DNA from 4 places in the Marinobacter sp. V34 genome. Region 4 is predicted to be linked to each of the others. Evidence: predicted binding sites of a transcription regulator. Region 4 holds the regulator's gene; each other region holds the start of a gene.

Region 1 (4,397 bases), on a different contig from region 4:
TCCGGAACAAGTTGAATTTCCCATGGAGGGCGCCTGTCTTCATCGGATGGATCAGTATGCACAAAAAGCCGTTTCAGATGCACGCCGTGAGCACGTCGCAGAAATATCCCGGATGGCAGTAAGTCGAGAGTTTCGGCGGCGCCTCAATGAGGACAAATCAGCCACAGGCGTCAGCGAGATCGCCTCCTATAGCGATTCGGAACAGGGTAAACGCGCGGTGCCCTATATCAGCCTTGGGCTCTTTGCTGCCATTCTCCAGATGTCGGTTAAACATGGCATAACCCACTGGATGGCAGTTATGGAGCCAGCACAGCTGCGCCTCTTAAAGCGATTTGGCGTGGAATTCGATCACGTAGGTCCCGTCCTGGAATATCACGGCCTCCGCCGCCCGGCCTTCACCGAAGCAGCATCACTGATTGACGGTATAAAGAGGCGTCGTCCGGATGTCTGGTCGCTGATTACCGACAGTGGACGCTACCTGCCAGCAAAACCAGATACTGAATAAAAAAACCCCCGCTTCTTTGGCGGGGGCTTCTTTTATCAGTACCGTTATTTAAACGTTCTGACTATTCAGGCGTTATGCCTTTGCTGCTTTTTTCCGACGTGACAGACCAAGTCCAGCGAGACCGAGTCCCAGCAGTGCCAGGGTGCCTGGCTCTGGTACCTTTGAAGCCGTGATACGGAAACTGGTATCAAAGGTGTTTTCAGTGTCCTCTAAAGTCAGGAGACCAACACATCCAGGTGAAGCGCCCGCCGTTGTACAGGCATCGTCATCCAGAACAGCCAGGCCTGCCACCTCAAGGAACACGGTATACATATAGTCATCAATGGTGAACGACTGGGCGAACTCAAAGCCGCCTGCACCATTATCCACGGCACCTAGATCGTCAAAATTATCAATGGTGAAAATATCATCGCAACCTGAGGTTGATGTAAAACCACAGTTCGCAGGGTTATCCCTGTTGATTGTTTCACTAAAGAAGCTCATGAAGGTCAGGGAGGTTGGAGGTAGCGATGGGCCAGCAGGATCAACTGGCGTCAGTGTCAGCGTGGATGTCAGATCGAAGTTTGTCAGCGCTTGATAATCCGCACTGATAACATTGTTGTCGTGGGTAAATGTTCCACCATCTACGGTGTTCACATTGGTGAAAAGACCACCTCCCGAAGATACATCTTCAATCGCGACAGAAGACCGATCATCGGCATCACCGCCCCATGACACGAAGTTATCATTTACAACCTGACTGCCGTCGTTATCTCCGTCTGCCGGAGAGAACATGACGTTCTCGAAGTTGCTATCGACGTCATACCCCCACTCGATAATCATATCTGCACTGGCAGATTGAGCAGCTAGTGCAAAGGGGACAACGAGCGTTGATAGAACTGTTCTTTTTAGTGCTGTGTTCATAATTATCTCTCCTTGACTGTGGGCGCTGGCAACTGGAATTAAAGCCAGCGCGTCAGCGGTACCGGGTTAGGAGCATCATCCATACCAGAATTTAAAAATTATTATTTTTCAGGCACTTAATATTAAAATTTACGTGGTATTTAAATAAAAGTGTAAGCATATTCGACATTGAAAAGGCTCAAATGAATCGCTTGTGGCGTCATGTGCGCTTATGCTGCGTGAATACTGATTCCATTAGAACAAAAATGTTTAAATACGTTTTTTTATAGTTAACTCAGAATTAAAGACTCACTTGAACGCTGGTTTAGTCAAGTAGTGCGTAAATTATGTTGACACCGGGCCAGAGGGGCCGGGGTGTGTTATTTCAGTGTCAGGTGTTGAGTTTCTATACACCTGTTGTCTCAAATTCGTTACAACAAGAAATAATTAATATTTAAGCATCTGTTTTATATTTTTATTTTTGCTATTGGCACTATTTTTTCTTATTGGAATTTCGCATGCCGGTATTCAGGGGATGCGCACGCGAAAATTTGTGAAAGCCAAGGAGAACAACACATGAAAGGATTTAGCAATAGAATATTTTGGGGCCCGTGCCTCGCGCTCGCAATGGCTGGCAATGCCTATGCAGCTCCGATCGTGAACGTCAGTAATACCGACGGTACCCTGTACAATACCGATGCACTGACGGGGTTTACTACCAACGGCTCGTTGATGAATGGTATGGAAGTGACCACCTGTTTCGACAGCCTGACCTGCGAAACTGTCAGCTTCGACGGCACCGTGGGTTCGTCAAACTATGGCGAAGCTGCGGGCAGTGGCTGGAGCCTCACTATGAATGGTGACACCTTTAGCAACCCGTTTACATTCACCTCGGATATCCAAAACCAACTCGGTGGCGTGACTAATATCCTGATTAATGGCCGCCCGGGTAATACCATTTTTGACATCGTCAGCTCCACATCTATGTCACCCAACTCCGCACTAGGCAAGCCCTTCACGCTTACCGGAAGCAATGATATTGCAGATGGAGCCACGGTGAATGTGGAATACTCCGATAAGCTGTCGATTGACGGGATCTTCTATAATGACCTGTTCACCACGATGGCCATTGATTTCGGTGATCTTACGTTCGCTGGAACCTTCAGTTTTCTATCGGATACCGACAACAATGATTTTGAAGGCGGAAGTGTCATCACACCGGTAGACCCAACCCCAGTCCCAGAACCCAGCACGCTGGTCCTGATGGGACTCGGCATGTTGGGATTTGGGCTGAATCGACGTAGTAGAAAGGCTTAGGTACCGTTGTCGGATTACGTCCACCAGGCCGTAATCCGACAAACTTCCCTCACTATAAGTTACCGGGACATCTCTACAACACGAACGAATCCCCGGGCACCCTTACCCAACCTTCCATAAGCACTCGCGCGCTGCGGCTCATGATGGCTTTGGTGGCTGTCCACTGGCCGTTGACCAGGCTGGCTTCCGCACCAACCTGCAAGGTGCCTGATGGGTGGCCGAAGGTCACCGAGGTTCTGTCACCGCCGCCAGCGGCTAAGTTAACCAGAGTTCCCGGTACGGCAGCCGCGGTGGCAATAGCAACGGCTGCTGTTCCCATCATCGCGTGGTGGAGTTTACCCATGGAAAGGGCCCGCACCAGCACGTCCACATGCCCTGCCTCAATGGCTTTGCCACTGGAAGACACATAGTCAGACGGCTTTGCCACAAACGCTACCTTGGGCGTGTGCTGGCGGCTGGCGGCCTCTTCCACGGACTGAATCAGTCCCATTTTGACGGCACCGTGGGCACGGATGGTTTCAAACATCGCCAGGGCCTCGGGATTGCTGTTGATGTCGTCCTGCAGTTCCGTGCCCTTGTAGCCAATGTCTTCTGCATTCAGGAAGATGGTGGGAATGCCGGCATTGATCATGGTGGCCTTGAGGGTGCCAACACCGGGCACGTCCAGGTCATCCACCAGATTGCCAGTGGGGAACATGGCGCCTTCGCCATCGGCAGGGTCCATGAATTCCACCTGAACTTCGGCAGCCGGAAAGGTCACGCCGTCCAGTTCGAAATCACCGGTTTCCTGCACTTCACCGTTGGTGATCGGTACCTGAGCCACAATGGTTTTACGAATATTGGCCTGCCAGATACGGACCGTACAGGTGCCGTTTTCCGGAACGCGATCTTTGGCCACAAAGCCACCATTGATCGCAAACGCACCGACAGCGGCGGTAAGGTTGCCGCAGTTGCCGCTCCAGTCCACGAACGGTTTGTCGATGGACACCTGACCAAACAGGTAGTCCACGTCGTGGTCCGGTTGTGTCGGCTCGGCCAGGATCACGGTTTTGCTGGTGCTGGAGGTAGCACCGCCCATGCCGTCTATCTGTTTCTGGTAAGGGTCCGGGCTGCCGATCACACGCAGCAGGAGTTTATCCCGGGCTTCGCCCGGGATTTGTGCCGCTTCCGGCAAATCCTTCAACCGAAAGAACACGCCCTTGCTAGTGCCGCCACGCATGTAGGTGGCGGGGACTTTGATCTGGGGCGAGCGGGTCATGCGGCGCCCTCCGATTGCAGGAAGTCCTCGGCAAAGCGTTGAAGCACACCACCGGCACTGTAAATGGACACTTCCTCGGCGGTATCCAAACGGCATATCACAGGAACGCGCTCGGTGCTGCCATTGTTGCGGTGGATAACCAGAGTGAGTTGTGCACGCGGTGCAGCTGTGCCCTCTACGTCATAGGTTTCAGTACCATCAATACCCAGGGTTTGCCGCGTGGTGCCTTCCTCGAACTGCAGGGGCATAACGCCCATGCCGACGAGATTGGTGCGGTGAATGCGTTCAAAGCCTTCGGCGACGATGGCTTCCACGCCCGCCAGGGCCACGCCCTTGGCCGCCCAGTCACGGGAAGATCCCTGACCATAGTCGGCGCCGGCGATGATAATCAGCGGCTGCTTCCGTTCCATGTAGGTTTCGATGGCTTCCCACATA
Region 2 (4,397 bases), on a different contig from region 4:
TCATGGTGCGCTCGCTGCGGTTCAATGCCGTCAACAGTGCCTATCGCAACATCCGCTTCGACTTTCAGGGCCGTTATGGCCAGGCCTTTATGGTGGCGTTTGTGTGGCCACTGCTGAACCTGCTGACCCTGTTGCTGCTTACCCCACTGGTGATGAAGAAAACCCACGAATTCATCGCTAACGGCAGCCGATACGGCACCACCGAGTTCGCACTCAAAGCCGATACCGGATCCTACTACCGTTTCTTCGGAAAAGGTCTGCTGATCGCCATTGCCTTCGGTGTTGCCGCATTCCTCGCCATGCGCTATGTCGGCTTTACCGTCGGGTCGATTATTGCCGGTGCTGGCTACCTGACACTGTTCGGCTATTTCATGGCTGGCATTTCGAACCTCTTCCTCAATGCCGTTCACCTCGACCGTCACGGCTTTGAATCCCGCCTGCAACCGATGCAGATGGTGTGGATTTACCTGTCCAACAGCTTCTTCGTTGTCCTCACCCTTGGCCTTTTCACACCCTGGGCCAAAGTGCGCATGGCAAGGTACCGGGCGTCCTGCACAGCTATGATGATCAGTGGTGACCTGAACCACTTCGTCGCAGCCGAGCAGAACCGCACCAGCGCGTTGGGACAGGAACTGGGGGATGCCTTCGATGTCGACTTCGCCGCCATCTGAAGTCACGATCGAAGGCCAGTTCTATTCGGGTAACGACTCCAGCCGGCGGGGCGCAGTATTGCGCTCCGCCGCTGGCGTGATCATCGTTGATGCGGGAGACACCCGACTGCGCCTCTCACCCGACGATGTGACGATATCACCTCGGATTGGCAGCACGCCCCGCTACCTCCACCTGCCTGACGATGGAGTCTTCGAAACCGGGGACAATGCCGCAGTGGATCAGCTTAGCCGGCAATCCCGTCGAGGCCGTGGCAATCGCCTGCTGCACGCTCTGGAAAATCACCTGGGGCTGATTCTGGTCGCAGTCGTCGTCACGGTTGCGACCACAGGTGCTGCGTTTGTCTGGGGCGTGCCCTGGGCGGCCCAGGCCGTGGCCAATGCGCTCCCGAACAGTATAGCGGAGCAGGTTGGCGACTCCACACTCACCACGCTGGACAGCACCTGGCTTGAACCTTCTGCGCTTTCAGAGAAACGCCAACAGGCGTTGCAGGCCCACTTCGAGCCTTTCCTGACGCCAGTGGCGAGCAAGAATCTGAGAGTGATTTTCCGCTCGTCTCCCGCCATCGGCGCCAACGCCATGGCATTGCCGGACGGCACGATGATCTTCACGGACGATCTGGTGAACCTCGCCGAGGATGATAACGAACTGACCGCCATCCTCGCCCATGAAATCGGTCATGTCGCCCATAACCATGGCATGAAAGGCATGGTGCAATCGTCACTGACTTTCTGGCTGATCGTGATGATGACCGGTGACCTGTCTGCGTTTTCCGACGCAACCGTAGTGGTTCCGGCGGTCATGATGAGCCTGTCCTACTCCCGTGACATGGAACGGGAGGCCGACGCCTATGCCTTGAAAGCAATGACGGACCGCGATCTGGACCCGACCCACTTCGTTACCATCATGGAGCGCCTGATGGCTGCTCATGGCGAGGACCACGCCCCAGAGGCCGAGGAAGGCACTAGCCGGTGGGACAGCCTTCGCGACATGCTGTCGAGTCATCCGGAAACCGGCGAGCGCATCGAACGCTTTAAACAGACGCCCTGATCGGTATAGTAGCGATACGTTCATCACAGGGAGCACACACGATGCCATCCAGACCCACCAGGCCGGTTGCGGCCTCTGCCATCGACAAACATGTCTACAAGGTTTTTCCCAATGACATGAACGCTCATCAGACGGTGTTCGGGGGCATGATTATGGCCAAGTGCGACCGTCTGGCCCTGGTGGTGGCGGAACGGCACTCCGGCCATGTCTGCGTCACGGCAGCAGTGGACTCCATTCACTTCCGCGCGCCCGCCAAGGGCAACGATACCCTGCTGTTCAGCCTTGCCCTGAACCGTAGCTGGGGGTCATCCATGGAAATCGGAGCTCGGGTGGAAGCGGAAAACAGCTACACCGGCGAGTCCCGACACATCCTTTCCGCATTTTTCACTTTCGTGGCGCTGGACGAGAACGACAAGCCCGTGGACGTGCCTGCGGTAGAGCCGGAAACCGACGACGAGAAACGCCGCTTCAACAACGCCGAAATCCGTCGGGAAGGTCGCCTGGAAACCCGCAAAAAGCTGAACGAGCGCTAAATTGTGTCGGCAAATTTTACAGAAATTAATCTACGACATAGCTCTAGTATTCTAACCTTCTGAAACCACCACAAGTATCGAAACTGGCATGCAATCTGAATACGAATAAGTGTCCCGAGAGATCTCCACCTTTCGTACAAAGCCATTAACGATCACAGAGTAGTGGCTGGAGCAAGCCGTCCCAGCGTGATCAACATTTACTGAACGTTTCGCAGTCCGTTTTCCTAACACGAGCTCATTTGGAGATTCGCCATGAAGGAAAAACGACCGCTCGTTTGGTTGTCGGCGGAGCACACCAGTTCAGAAACACGCAATAATCAACTGCCGGAATGGCAGTTGATTCCTATCACCGTCTCGTCCCAACTGCACCACGGCAACCTTTCCGGCGTCAGTGCTCGGGTTGGCGTGCTCGATCTCAGCGACGTTCCCAACGACCAATTTGGGTGTGTAAACAACTGGCTGGAAGCATTGCAGATCGAACACTGGGTAGCCATTCTTGAGCCTGACCAAGTTTATAATCCCGAGGTTTGCAGACTTATCAACCACCACTGTGGGGATTACCACACAATACCCCTTCAGCCTGAACGGCTCCATGCAGCACTTGGCCACCTATGGGGCATGTCGGAGCTCCAGTCTCGGGCTTTCCACGACAAGCCTGTGAGCTACCACGAGTTTGCCCTGGAGGGTAAATCCCCTGCGATCACTCAGACGAGGGAGCTACTTGGCAGGTTCGCGCACACTGAGGAACCCGTACTGATCTACGGTGAAAATGGCACCGGAAAGGAAGCGGCCGCATCGTTCATTCACAACCACTCCCCCCGCAGACTCAAACCCTTAGTTGTTGTCAACTGTGCCGCTTTGCCCATTTCACTGACTCAAAACGAACTGTTCGGACATGAGAAGGGCGCGTTCACTCACGCCATGAGTTCTCGCAAGGGCAGAATTGAAACCGCCGACGGTGGCACTCTGTTACTTGTCGGCATTGATGAACTAAAACTGGAACAACAATCGGCCATTTTGCGTTTCCTGCAGGAAGGCCAGATCGAACGTATTGGGGGTTGCCATCCGATTAAAGTGGATGTCCGGGTCATCGCGACCAGCACAACCCCACTTGATCAACTAGTCGCCCAGGGTCATTTTCGCAGTGATGTTTTTTACCGACTCGGCAGTTTAAATGTCCTTCTGCCTCCTCTAAGGGCACGCAAGGAAGACATTCCTGAGTTGGCAAATCGCATACTGGCCGCAGCTCCGTCTTCTCTGGAGCCAAAACGTCTTGCTGAAATAACCACTATCTGCCTTGCAGAGCACCCCTGGCCCGGTAACCTTCGGGAGCTTCAGAACCGGCTGCGTCAGGCTTTGCTACTCGGGCAAGCTGCGTTCATTGAACCAAACGATATGGGCTTTGGTCAGTCATCTGCCGACCTTAATGGTCAGAGCGAGAAACTATCTCTGGACAGTTTCCGCTCTCAGGCAGATCGGCGGGCAATTGCGGTAAGCCTGGCGCTGGCTCAAAACAACATTTCCGCCGCTGCGCGACTGCTTAACATCTCAAGAGTCTCGTTTTACCGGCTGATGGACAAGCATCACGTTATACACAGACCATCCACTTCGACTTCGAAGGGGACTGCAGGAGATGTCCAATGACTACAAAATTGCCCTGGTTGGTCCCTGTGGTATTCGCAGCGACGCCACTAATTGCAGAGGCTGCTCCATCGGATAGGAATACAGCATCAACGGATGGCGGCACGTCAGTAACAGCACCTGAAGAGGAGCACGATCCTGCAACCGATATTGCCTCCATTACCTCAGACCGTGGCATTGTGACCCGGCCGGGGCGGTTTACCATTGAACCGTCTTTTTCTCATGCCCATAGCAACTCAACGACCGTCGCCGTGGAAGGTTACACGGTAATACCGGCCCTGCTCATAGGGCTGATTAACATTTCGGAAATCCAGCGTGATATTTTCGTCGGCGCGATGTCTCTGAAGTACGGTTTCACCAGCAAGCTTGAGGCAGCGATCCGCGTACCCTATCTCAGCATCAATGAAGACCTGCGGGAGCGCGAGGTTTTCCAGGGCACACCGGTGGATACACTTCGCGAGTCGTCTGGCGAGGGCCTCGGTGATGTTGAACTCTCCGCTCGCT
Region 3 (4,397 bases), on a different contig from region 4:
AATCCAGATTCAGGTCCGAGCGCAGATTCGTGGTGCGGCGAGGCGCCAGATTGTCGGTTTCAACCTGCAGATCACCACGAATACCGGAAAGGTTACCGTCGTCATCAGCAACGAACCCCTGAACCCGCATGTTCTGGTTGTTGGTGACAAAACCGTCTTTGTCGATACCGAACTGACCGGCACGGGAGTAGCGGACTTCACCGCCGTTGTTCAGCACAAAGAAGCCGTCACCGTTGATGGCAAGGTCCAGGCCGTTGTCGGTGAAACTGATATTGCCCTGCCCAAAGTTCTGCTTTACATCCTGTACCCGCACACCGTCCCCAATCGGATTGGTGCCGGCACTCAGGAAACCACTGGCGTACAGGTCACCAAACTGTGCCTGACTGCTCTTGAAGCCTACTGTGCTCGCGTTGGCAATGTTGTTACCGGTGACATCCAGATCAACCGATGACGCCCTTAAGCCGCTAAGACCTGTATTGAAAGCCATACTTCACCTCTTACTGTTTCACCGGTTTCAATTAATTGATCTGTTCAACGTCCGACAGGGCAATAGAGCCCATGCCAGCCAGATTCAGGGTAATGCTGCCGCCCTGCCCCAGCGAGACGCTGTCGACATTGGCGCTGACCATGGTGCCCAGCTGCTCAAGCCCGCCGGGGTATGAAGCCTCTGCTACCACCTTATAGCGTCCGGGTGGCAAACTGTTGCCGTTGCCATCTTTGCCGTCCCAGCTAAAGGCGGTCTGGCCGGGCTGTTGCTCGCCCATATCAATTTGCCGCACCCGTTCACCGGACTCATTTTCGATGGAAATTCTCAGCCCCGACGTGGTGGCAGGAACCGACACGTTGCCGGAAATCTCACCATCCGCGCCAAGCACACCTATGGATGACGGCGCCAACACGGTACGCCCGACCATTGAGGAGGCCTGCAGTGCCTGGGTGGAGCGGAACTGGCTGGCCATATCGTCGACACTGCCGGACAGGCTCTGCATTTCCTCCAGGGAGCTGAACTGCGCCAACTGGGAGATGAATTCGCCGTTGTCCTGAGGCTCGAGAGGGTTCTGGTTCTTGAGCTGCGCGATCATCAACTCCATGAACTCGTTCTTGCCGAGCTCACTTCCGCTCTTAGCCTCGTCCTGTTGCACTCGATACTGGCTCAGCACACCCGAAGCGTCTGTCGTGTTATTCACTACGCTCATGATTCAATCCTCGCTCGGTTACTGCTGACCCAGGGTCAGGATACGCTGCATCATGGATTTGGCGCTGTTCATAATGTCCACGTTCATCTGGAAGCTGCGCGACGACGACATCATGTCCGCCATCTCTTCAACCACGTTGACGTTGGGGTAGAACACGTACCCATCTTCGTTCGCGGCAGGGTGATCAGGCTCGTAGCGCATCTGCAGCTCGGCATCGCTCTCGACGATGCCTTCAACCCGCACACCTGCGCCCGGGCCCTGATCACTCCCAAACGCCATGCCCTGCTGAGAGGGATTCAGCATCGACTGCTGAATGGCTGCGAAAACAGGTTTGCGGGCGCGATAGGTCTGGTCGGTACTGGAACTGGCCGTCTCCGCGTTAGCGATGTTGGACGCAGTGGTGTTCAGCCGCAGCGACTGGGCGGTCATACCAGAACCGGCGATGTCGAAAATATTACCCAGGGACATGATGGTGCTCCTCAGTTAATGGCTACGCCCGGCCTACTGGCTGGTCAGTGCTTTTTTGATGCCTGAAACCTTTCCGTCCAGGAACTGGAAACTGGCCTGGTAATCCATGGCATTACGCATGAAGCGGGTCTGCTCCTGCTGGGCATCCACCGTGTTACCGTCCACCGACGGCTGATGCGGTACCCGATAGAGCAACTCGCTGTCATCGCCCATAGGCGATGTATCCATGTGAGACTCGTGGGTTCGGCTCATGCCAAAACCGCTCATGCTGTCCTGAGCCTTCTGCATCATCGCCTGGAAATCCACATCTCGTGCCTTATAGCCCGGTGTGTCTGCGTTGGCGAGGTTGTTGGCCAACACCTCCGCACGTTTAACCCGGCCTTCCAGGGCGTGTTGATGAATGCCTAATGCTTTGTCCAGGGAAATTGCCATAGTGCCTCCGGTTCCTGCACACGGCGTTGGTCGTTTTGCCGTTTGTGCGTTCTTGCGGAGGTAAAAGCAATCGCAATGCCAGTTTTCAGGAGTTGTTGCAGGATGGGGGCTGAAGCAGGTATCGACGTATTCGAATCGTAGATAAAGGACCTAAAGCGGCAAGGGATTTCCCCCGCGCCGGAAGCGGGGGGCAACACGGCGGCAACTAGCGGGGCCAGCGCCTGACAAAGTCGTTCTGCTCAGGCCTGGGTACAGCAGGCTTGTTCGTACTTACGCTGCCGGTATAGAGGAACCCGGTTATAATCTCATTGTCGTCCAACCCCAAGCTTCGTGCGATGGCTGGGTTGTACGCCAAAACCCCGGTACGCCACATACCACCGAACCCGGCAGATTCCAGAGCCAGCAACAAATACCCCATACCCACCGCGGCCGACATGGACTGCTCGATCTCCGGCACTTTGGGATGGGGCTGGTAGGACGCAATCCCAACAATCACCATCGGCGCCCGCAATGCCTTCTTGCGAAGCTTTTCCCGTTCCTTTTCCGAGGCCCCGTCGCCGCAGGTAGCGGCAAACAATTCACCCAGGGCGTTTAATGCCTCGTCTCCTTCAATAATCAGGTATCGCCAGGGCCGTAGTAGCGCATGGTCCGGTGCCCTGGCGGCACACGCAAAAGCCTTTTCAAGTGTTGCCGGGTCAGGCGCTGGCGCCTCCAGGCGTGGCTCTGAAGATCGTTTTAACAGGGCATCCATTACTGCTGTCATATCGCCTCGCTGTGGTTGATTTCAATACGTCAGTTCGGGCCAAACGACCGTATGAATTGTGGGACAGATGGTTTACTGTTAGTCTTTAGTCTAAGTACTTTCCACTATCAGAGAGTACTATCTACCTCAAAAAACGATAAGCGAGCCGGTAGACGCCCTATGAGCCAACAACAAACATTCCGCAATTTCGCGGACTTCTATCCGTATTATCTTGAAGAACATAGCGATGTGAACTGCCGCAGACTTCACTTCGTCGGCAGCCTACTGGTTATCCTCGTTGCACTCTATGCCATCGTAACGGCCAAGTTCCTCTATCTGTTGCTCCTGCCCATCATCGGCTATGGGTTTGCCTGGGTTGGCCACTATGGTTTTGAGAAAAACCGGCCCGCCACTTTCAAACACCCACTGTACAGCCTGATGGGCGATTGGGTGATGTTCAGGGATATGCTTATCGGGCGGATCCGTTTCTGAATGATGAGCGCACCGATCGACCTGCGTAACGCCAGTACCAGTGCCAGCAAGGCCTCCGTACTTGACTCGCAGAACCATCCGATTGCCATCCCGCCCATGCCGGATTACAACGGCAGGATACTGGCGTATACGGCGACGGCCGGCATTATTGTTTCGGGCGTGTTGCAAGACGTCTTCGGCCTGTGGATGCTGTGGTTGCTTTCAGGCGCCCTGACCTGGCCGCACATTGCCCACCAACTAACCCGGCGGACCTTTCTCCGTAGTTCATCCCGTATTCGCCAGAAAATGCTGTTGACGGATTGTGCCATCGGGGGCGGATTCGTCGGTTGCATTGGGTTGATTGCCATACCCTCAGTCGCCGTGACGCTGATGCTGATGTTCAGCTGCCTGATTGTAGGCGGCATTCGCCAGTGGCTGTTCGGCACCATGATCATGACCGCTTGCGGCGCTATCGGCGTTGCCATCGTGGGGCCTGCCGAATCGCTGCAGTCACCGATGATCACCAGCATTATTGCGATCTGTGCCACCGGCCTCTACATCTGTGTGACAGCATTCTATTCCCATCAGCAGGCTCGTGCGCTGATGATGGCAAAAACCCAGATCCAGAATCAACGGGAGCAATCCATTGCCCTGTCCCACAAACTGTCCAAGTATCTGTCACCACAGGTATGGCAGTCCATCTTTACCGGTGAAAGGGACGTGCGGCTGGAAACGCAACGTAAGAAGCTGGCAGTCTTCTTCTCCGACATCAAGGGCTTTACAGAACTGTCCGAAGAGATGGAGCCGGAAGCACTAACCGAACTGCTGAACCACTACTTCAACGAAATGTCGGAAGTGGCACTCAAATACGGCGGCACCATCGATAAGTTCGTTGGCGACTCCATCATGATTTTCTTCGGCGACCCCACCAGCCGGGGCCAGAAGGAAGACGCTTTCGCCTGTGTATCCATGGCGGTGGAAATGCGCAAACACATGAAAATAATGCGGCAGAAATGGCGCAGCCAGGGCATCAAGACACCGCTGGAAATCCGCATGGGCATCAGCACTGGCTATACAACCGTCGGCAA
Region 4 (4,397 bases):
GTATGGATTGGGCAGGCAGCGCACATCGAACACATAGTCCGAATCCAGTGGCACGCCATGCTTGAACCCGAACGACTGGAATAGCAGCGCCAGTTCCTGATGGCGCCTGCCAGCGACCCGTTGCTTCACCATATCCCGGAGCTCGTACATGGACAGCCCGGTGGTATCGATGTAAAGGTCCGCCAGCTTGGAAAGGGGCTCCAGAAGCTTCTTCTCGTTACCGATGGCCTCCCGCAAGGAGGTTTTGTCATCACTCAGCGGGTGTTTCCGGCGCGTGGCATGGAAGCGTTGCAACAGGGATTGTTCATCGGCGTCCAGATAAATGATTTCTATGGTGACGCCGGTATCCTGAAGGCTGCGGTAGATATTCTCGAAGTTGCTCAGTTCTCCGGAAAGGTTGCGGGCGTCGATGCTGACAGCCATCTTTCCCAGCCGGCCGGGAGAATTCTGGTTGGTGGCTTCCTGTGTGAGAGGGAACAGCAGGCCAATGGGCAGGTTGTCGATGCAGTAATAGCCCAGGTCTTCGAGAACGTGTAACGCGGTACTTTTCCCGGAACCTGATCGGCCGCTGACGATGATCAGTTTCATAGCCCGTTCACCTTGGATATGGAGTTATTCAGCTTGTCTCGGCTGTCATCCGGCGATAAAGAGAGGCTGCATCGGTGCACTGACGCAGTTGGTCGCAGAATGCGCGCTCGTTGAACTTTTCAGCAAGCTGGCTCAAAAGCTCAAGATGCTCGCTGGTGGCTTCCTTGGGGACGATCAGGGTAAAGACGAGGTCCACCGGCTGATTGTCGATGGCATCGAACGCAACGCCTTCTTCCAGGGTCAGCAAAGCGCCGACCACGTGATCCAGCCCTTCCAGGCGACAGTGGGGGATCGCAATGCCTTGTCCGATACCTGTGCTTCCAAGCCGCTCGCGAGCGACCAGGTTGTTGAATATCTCGGTGTCGCTGAGCAAAGAGTCGTGCTGTTGGATCTGCTCGGCAATGGTTTCCATAACCCGCTTTTTGCTGGACGTAGGCACCCGGCAAAGGGTCAGCTCCGGCGCGAGAATGTTCTCGATAGTCAGGGATGTGTCGGTCATGAATCGACTGCAGTTCCGTAAAAAAAGGCTGCGGCACGTGTTGCCTGGTAAGCCAGTGCCGCAGCTCGATTAACTGTCATGCAGGGGGAGTCGTCCTAGCGGGCGCCGTTCCCATGCATCCGGTCTACGTTCTTTTCTTTGTGCTTCAGGATCTGCCTGTCCAGCTTGTCTACCAATGCGTCAATGGCAGCGTACATATCGCTGTTTTCGGCCTTTGCGTGAATCTCACCACCTATCACGTGAAGCGTAGCTTCCGCCATCTGGCGCACTTTTTCCACCTCAAGGGTAACCTGGCAATTGCTGATATGGTCGAAGTGCCGCTCAAGCTTTTCAAATTTGCCTGATACGTAATCTTTCAGTGCGGGAGTCAGTTCTACGTGATGGCCTGAAATATTGAGTTGCATAGGCTTCTCCTGTTTTCAGCTTGCCGGCACCCGTCAGGATGCCAGCTGTGTGCCACAGCGTTATGCTGCAGGCGGTATACTTTCAGGAAAGGGCTCTCCCCGTGAGGCCGGGAACAGACGCTTCCTACACCAATCGTTTTCGCTCGTTGGACGGAGGAATGTGCATTGCCTCGCGATACTTGGCCACGGTTCGTCTAGCCACCTTGATACCCTGGTCTCCTAGCATGGCTGCAATTTTGCTATCGCTCAATGGCTTTTTCGGAGTTTCCGTCGCAATCAGTTTCTTGATCATCGCGCGGATTGCCGTGGATGAGCACTCTCCACCCTCGTCGGTACTAACATGGCTTGAGAAAAAATACTTAAGTTCAAATATGCCCCGCGGTGTGTGCATGTACTTCTGGGTGGTGACCCTTGAAATGGTCGACTCGTGCATTTCCACCGCCTGGGCAATATCAGAGAGAATCAATGGTTTCATGGCTTCCTCGCCATGATCCAGGAATCCCTGCTGGTGCTCGACAATGCGCGTGGCCACCTTGAGTAGGGTTTCGTTGCGGCTTTGCAGGCTCTTGATGAACCACTTTGCTTCCTGCAACTGGTCTCGCAGGTAAGTGTTGTCGGCACTGCTGTCCGCACGCTTTATAAGAGAAGCATAGCTTGCATTCACACGAATGCGCGGTGCAATTTCAGGATTCAGTTCCACGCGCCAGCGCTCATTGTGTTTGCGCACGATCACATCAGGTATGACGTAGTCTGGCTCGCCCTGGTCCAGCGTGTCGCCAGGGCGCGGGTTCAGCCCGGTAATAAGCGCCAGCACGTCCCGTAGCTGTTCTTCTTTCAGGCGACTGCGGCGCAACAGTTGGGCGTAATCGCGATTGCCCAGCAGGTTTATATAGTGGGTGATCACCAGTCGCGCCTGGGCCAGCCAAGGCGTTTCCGGGGGCAGTTGGTTTAGCTGGATCAGCAGGCATTCCTGCAGATTACGGGCGAATACGCCAGGTGGGTCGAAGTGCTGAAGACGGTGAAGAACGGCTTCCACTTCGTCCAGTTCCAACGGGTCTTCATCGGCTTCGTCCACCATACCTGAATGAATTTCCTCAAGCGGAGAGGTCAGGTAGCCGTGGTTATCAACCGCATCCATCAGGGCGTGGGCGATGGCCTGATCCCGCTCGCTCATGGGCGTCAGATTCAGTTGCCATTCCAGGTGGTCCTGAAGTGTCTCTGTGGGGGAGTTGCGGGTCTCGAAGTCGTGGTCGTTTTCGTCGTCGTTACGGGCCGCTGAAGCGGGCGCTGACTGGTAAATGTCATCCCAGGCGGTGTCGACGGGAAGGTCGTCGGGAATGGTGTCGGGGCTGTCCGTTTCGGATGACCAGTCAGGCCCGTTCTCGGATTCGTCCCACTCCGTTGCGGTGTCGGAGGTGGTGTTGGATTCCTCGGCCGACGCAGTTTCAGAGGATTCGTTGTCACTGTCCGTTGATTCCGGATTCTGGTTGTCGTCGTCTTCCGAGGTTTCCAGCATTGGGTTGGATTCCAATGCTTGCTGGATTTCCTGCTGGAGATCCAGGGTGGAGAGCTGCAGAAGCCTGATAGCCTGTTGCAGCTGGGGCGTCATGGTCAGGCTTTGGCCCAGCTTTAACTGTAATGAGGCTTTCATAACCATGGTTCAGGATCCGTCACTCGGTCTCTCTCTTCCGTCACTCAGGCTCTCTCTTTGCGTCACTCGGGCGCTCTCTGGAGCCGGGGTTGCACAAAAACTCTTTGTATGCTGGCTACTTGCCGCGCCAAGCAAGTTCTTTGCCGAGTGTACTACAGGCGAAACTCGTTGCCCAGATACACTTCTTTGACCTGCTGGTTGGCCAGTATATCGTCCGAGTTGCCAGAGGCAATGATGTGGCCGCCACTGACAATGTAGGCATTCTCGCAGATATCGAGGGTTTCCCGCACATTGTGGTCGGTGATCAGTACGCCGATGCCCTTGTCCCGCAGGTGCCGGATGATCTGCTTGATGTCGCTCACTGAGATGGGGTCGACCCCGGCGAAAGGTTCGTCCAGCAAGATGAACGCCGGCTCCATCGCCAACGCGCGGGCGATTTCCACCCGCCGACGCTCCCCCCCTGAAAGGGCCATGCCAACGCTATCGCGGATGTGGGTGATGTGAAACTCTTCAAGCAGTTCCTCTAACTTGGCCTCTCGGTCCGCTCGCTTGAGTTCGCGGCGGGTTTCCAGGATAGCCAGTATGTTGTCGCGCACGGTGAGCTTGCGGAACACGGAGGCTTCCTGGGGCAGGTAGCCGATTCCTTTTCGGGCTCGGCCATGCATGGGTAGTGGCGTTATGTCCTGATTGTCGATGGTGATGCGACCATTGTCGGCGGGGACCAGGCCAACAATCATGTAGAAGCACGTTGTTTTGCCCGCGCCATTGGGGCCAAGCAGACCGACGATCTCGCCACTGCGAATTTCCAGGGAAACGTCGATGACGACCTTCTTCTGCTTGTAGCTTTTTGCGAGGTTACTGGCCCTGAGAACTGCCATCGGTATCCTGTCCGTTAGGGTTATCTGAATTGCTGCCGGAGTTGCCGCGCGGCTGGATGACCATTTCGACGCGACCGCTGCCATCGCCCTGGTCAGCGGCGCCTTCCGCAGTTACCACGCGCTCGGCGCTGTCGTAATGAATCACGTCACCGCGGAACAGGTTGCCGCCCTGTTCAATCACGGCTTCGCGCTTAAAGGTGACCCGGTTGTCGGAGGCGGACCAGGTGATGGTCAGGGCGCGAGCGTCGGTTTCACCCTGGCCTTCCATGGCAGGCTGGCGATAGCGTGCCGGGGTACCGGTGGCTTCAATGCGACTGACGCCGTTTTCATCCCGGTGAAGTACAACCTTGTCCGCCATAAGGTTGGCATCGCCCTGG

The links. Region 4 encodes sigma-54, which starts transcription at its own class of promoters, with help from an activator protein. Its sites were predicted from a motif close to ANTGGCATNNANNTTGCTNT; they were not measured.
Region 1: a site for sigma-54 is predicted at 1,874-1,893, ahead of AC0B60_RS08970 (PEP-CTERM sorting domain-containing protein). Genes of this name have one in related genera too.
Region 2: a site for sigma-54 is predicted at 2,335-2,354, ahead of AC0B60_RS10170 (sigma 54-interacting transcriptional regulator). Genes of this name have one in related genera too.
Region 3: a site for sigma-54 is predicted at 2,160-2,179, ahead of flgB (flagellar basal body rod protein FlgB). Genes of this name have one in related genera too.

The regions. Positions count from the first base shown of each region.
Region 1 covers NZ_JBUPZY010000004.1:275,413-279,809, forward strand. The annotation lists gene AC0B60_RS08960 (PEP-CTERM/exosortase system-associated acyltransferase) at 1-505, shown strand, start outside; gene AC0B60_RS08965 (THxN family PEP-CTERM protein) at 578-1,408, opposite strand; gene AC0B60_RS08970 (PEP-CTERM sorting domain-containing protein) at 1,964-2,704, shown strand; gene prpF (2-methylaconitate cis-trans isomerase PrpF) at 2,778-3,962, opposite strand; gene acnD (Fe/S-dependent 2-methylisocitrate dehydratase AcnD) at 3,959-4,397, opposite strand, start outside.
Region 2 covers NZ_JBUPZY010000005.1:102,632-107,028, forward strand. The annotation lists gene AC0B60_RS10155 (YjgN family protein) at 1-671, shown strand, start outside; gene AC0B60_RS10160 (M48 family metallopeptidase) at 649-1,719, shown strand; gene AC0B60_RS10165 (acyl-CoA thioesterase) at 1,761-2,252, shown strand; gene AC0B60_RS10170 (sigma 54-interacting transcriptional regulator) at 2,505-3,896, shown strand; gene AC0B60_RS10175 (transporter) at 3,893-4,397, shown strand, end outside.
Region 3 covers NZ_JBUPZY010000007.1:242,036-246,432, forward strand. The annotation lists gene AC0B60_RS13515 (flagellar hook protein FlgE) at 1-487, opposite strand, end outside; gene AC0B60_RS13520 (flagellar hook assembly protein FlgD) at 519-1,196, opposite strand; gene flgC (flagellar basal body rod protein FlgC) at 1,215-1,664, opposite strand; gene flgB (flagellar basal body rod protein FlgB) at 1,698-2,096, opposite strand; gene AC0B60_RS13535 (nitroreductase family protein) at 2,302-2,859, opposite strand; gene AC0B60_RS13540 (Mpo1-like protein) at 3,019-3,330, shown strand; gene AC0B60_RS13545 (adenylate/guanylate cyclase domain-containing protein) at 3,331-4,397, shown strand, end outside.
Region 4 covers NZ_JBUPZY010000003.1:389,186-393,582, reverse strand. The annotation lists gene rapZ (RNase adapter RapZ) at 1-588, opposite strand, end outside; gene ptsN (PTS IIA-like nitrogen regulatory protein PtsN) at 617-1,087, opposite strand; gene hpf (ribosome hibernation promoting factor) at 1,183-1,491, opposite strand; gene AC0B60_RS07285 (RNA polymerase factor sigma-54) at 1,616-3,142, opposite strand; gene lptB (LPS export ABC transporter ATP-binding protein) at 3,295-4,020, opposite strand; gene lptA (lipopolysaccharide transport periplasmic protein LptA) at 3,998-4,397, opposite strand, start outside.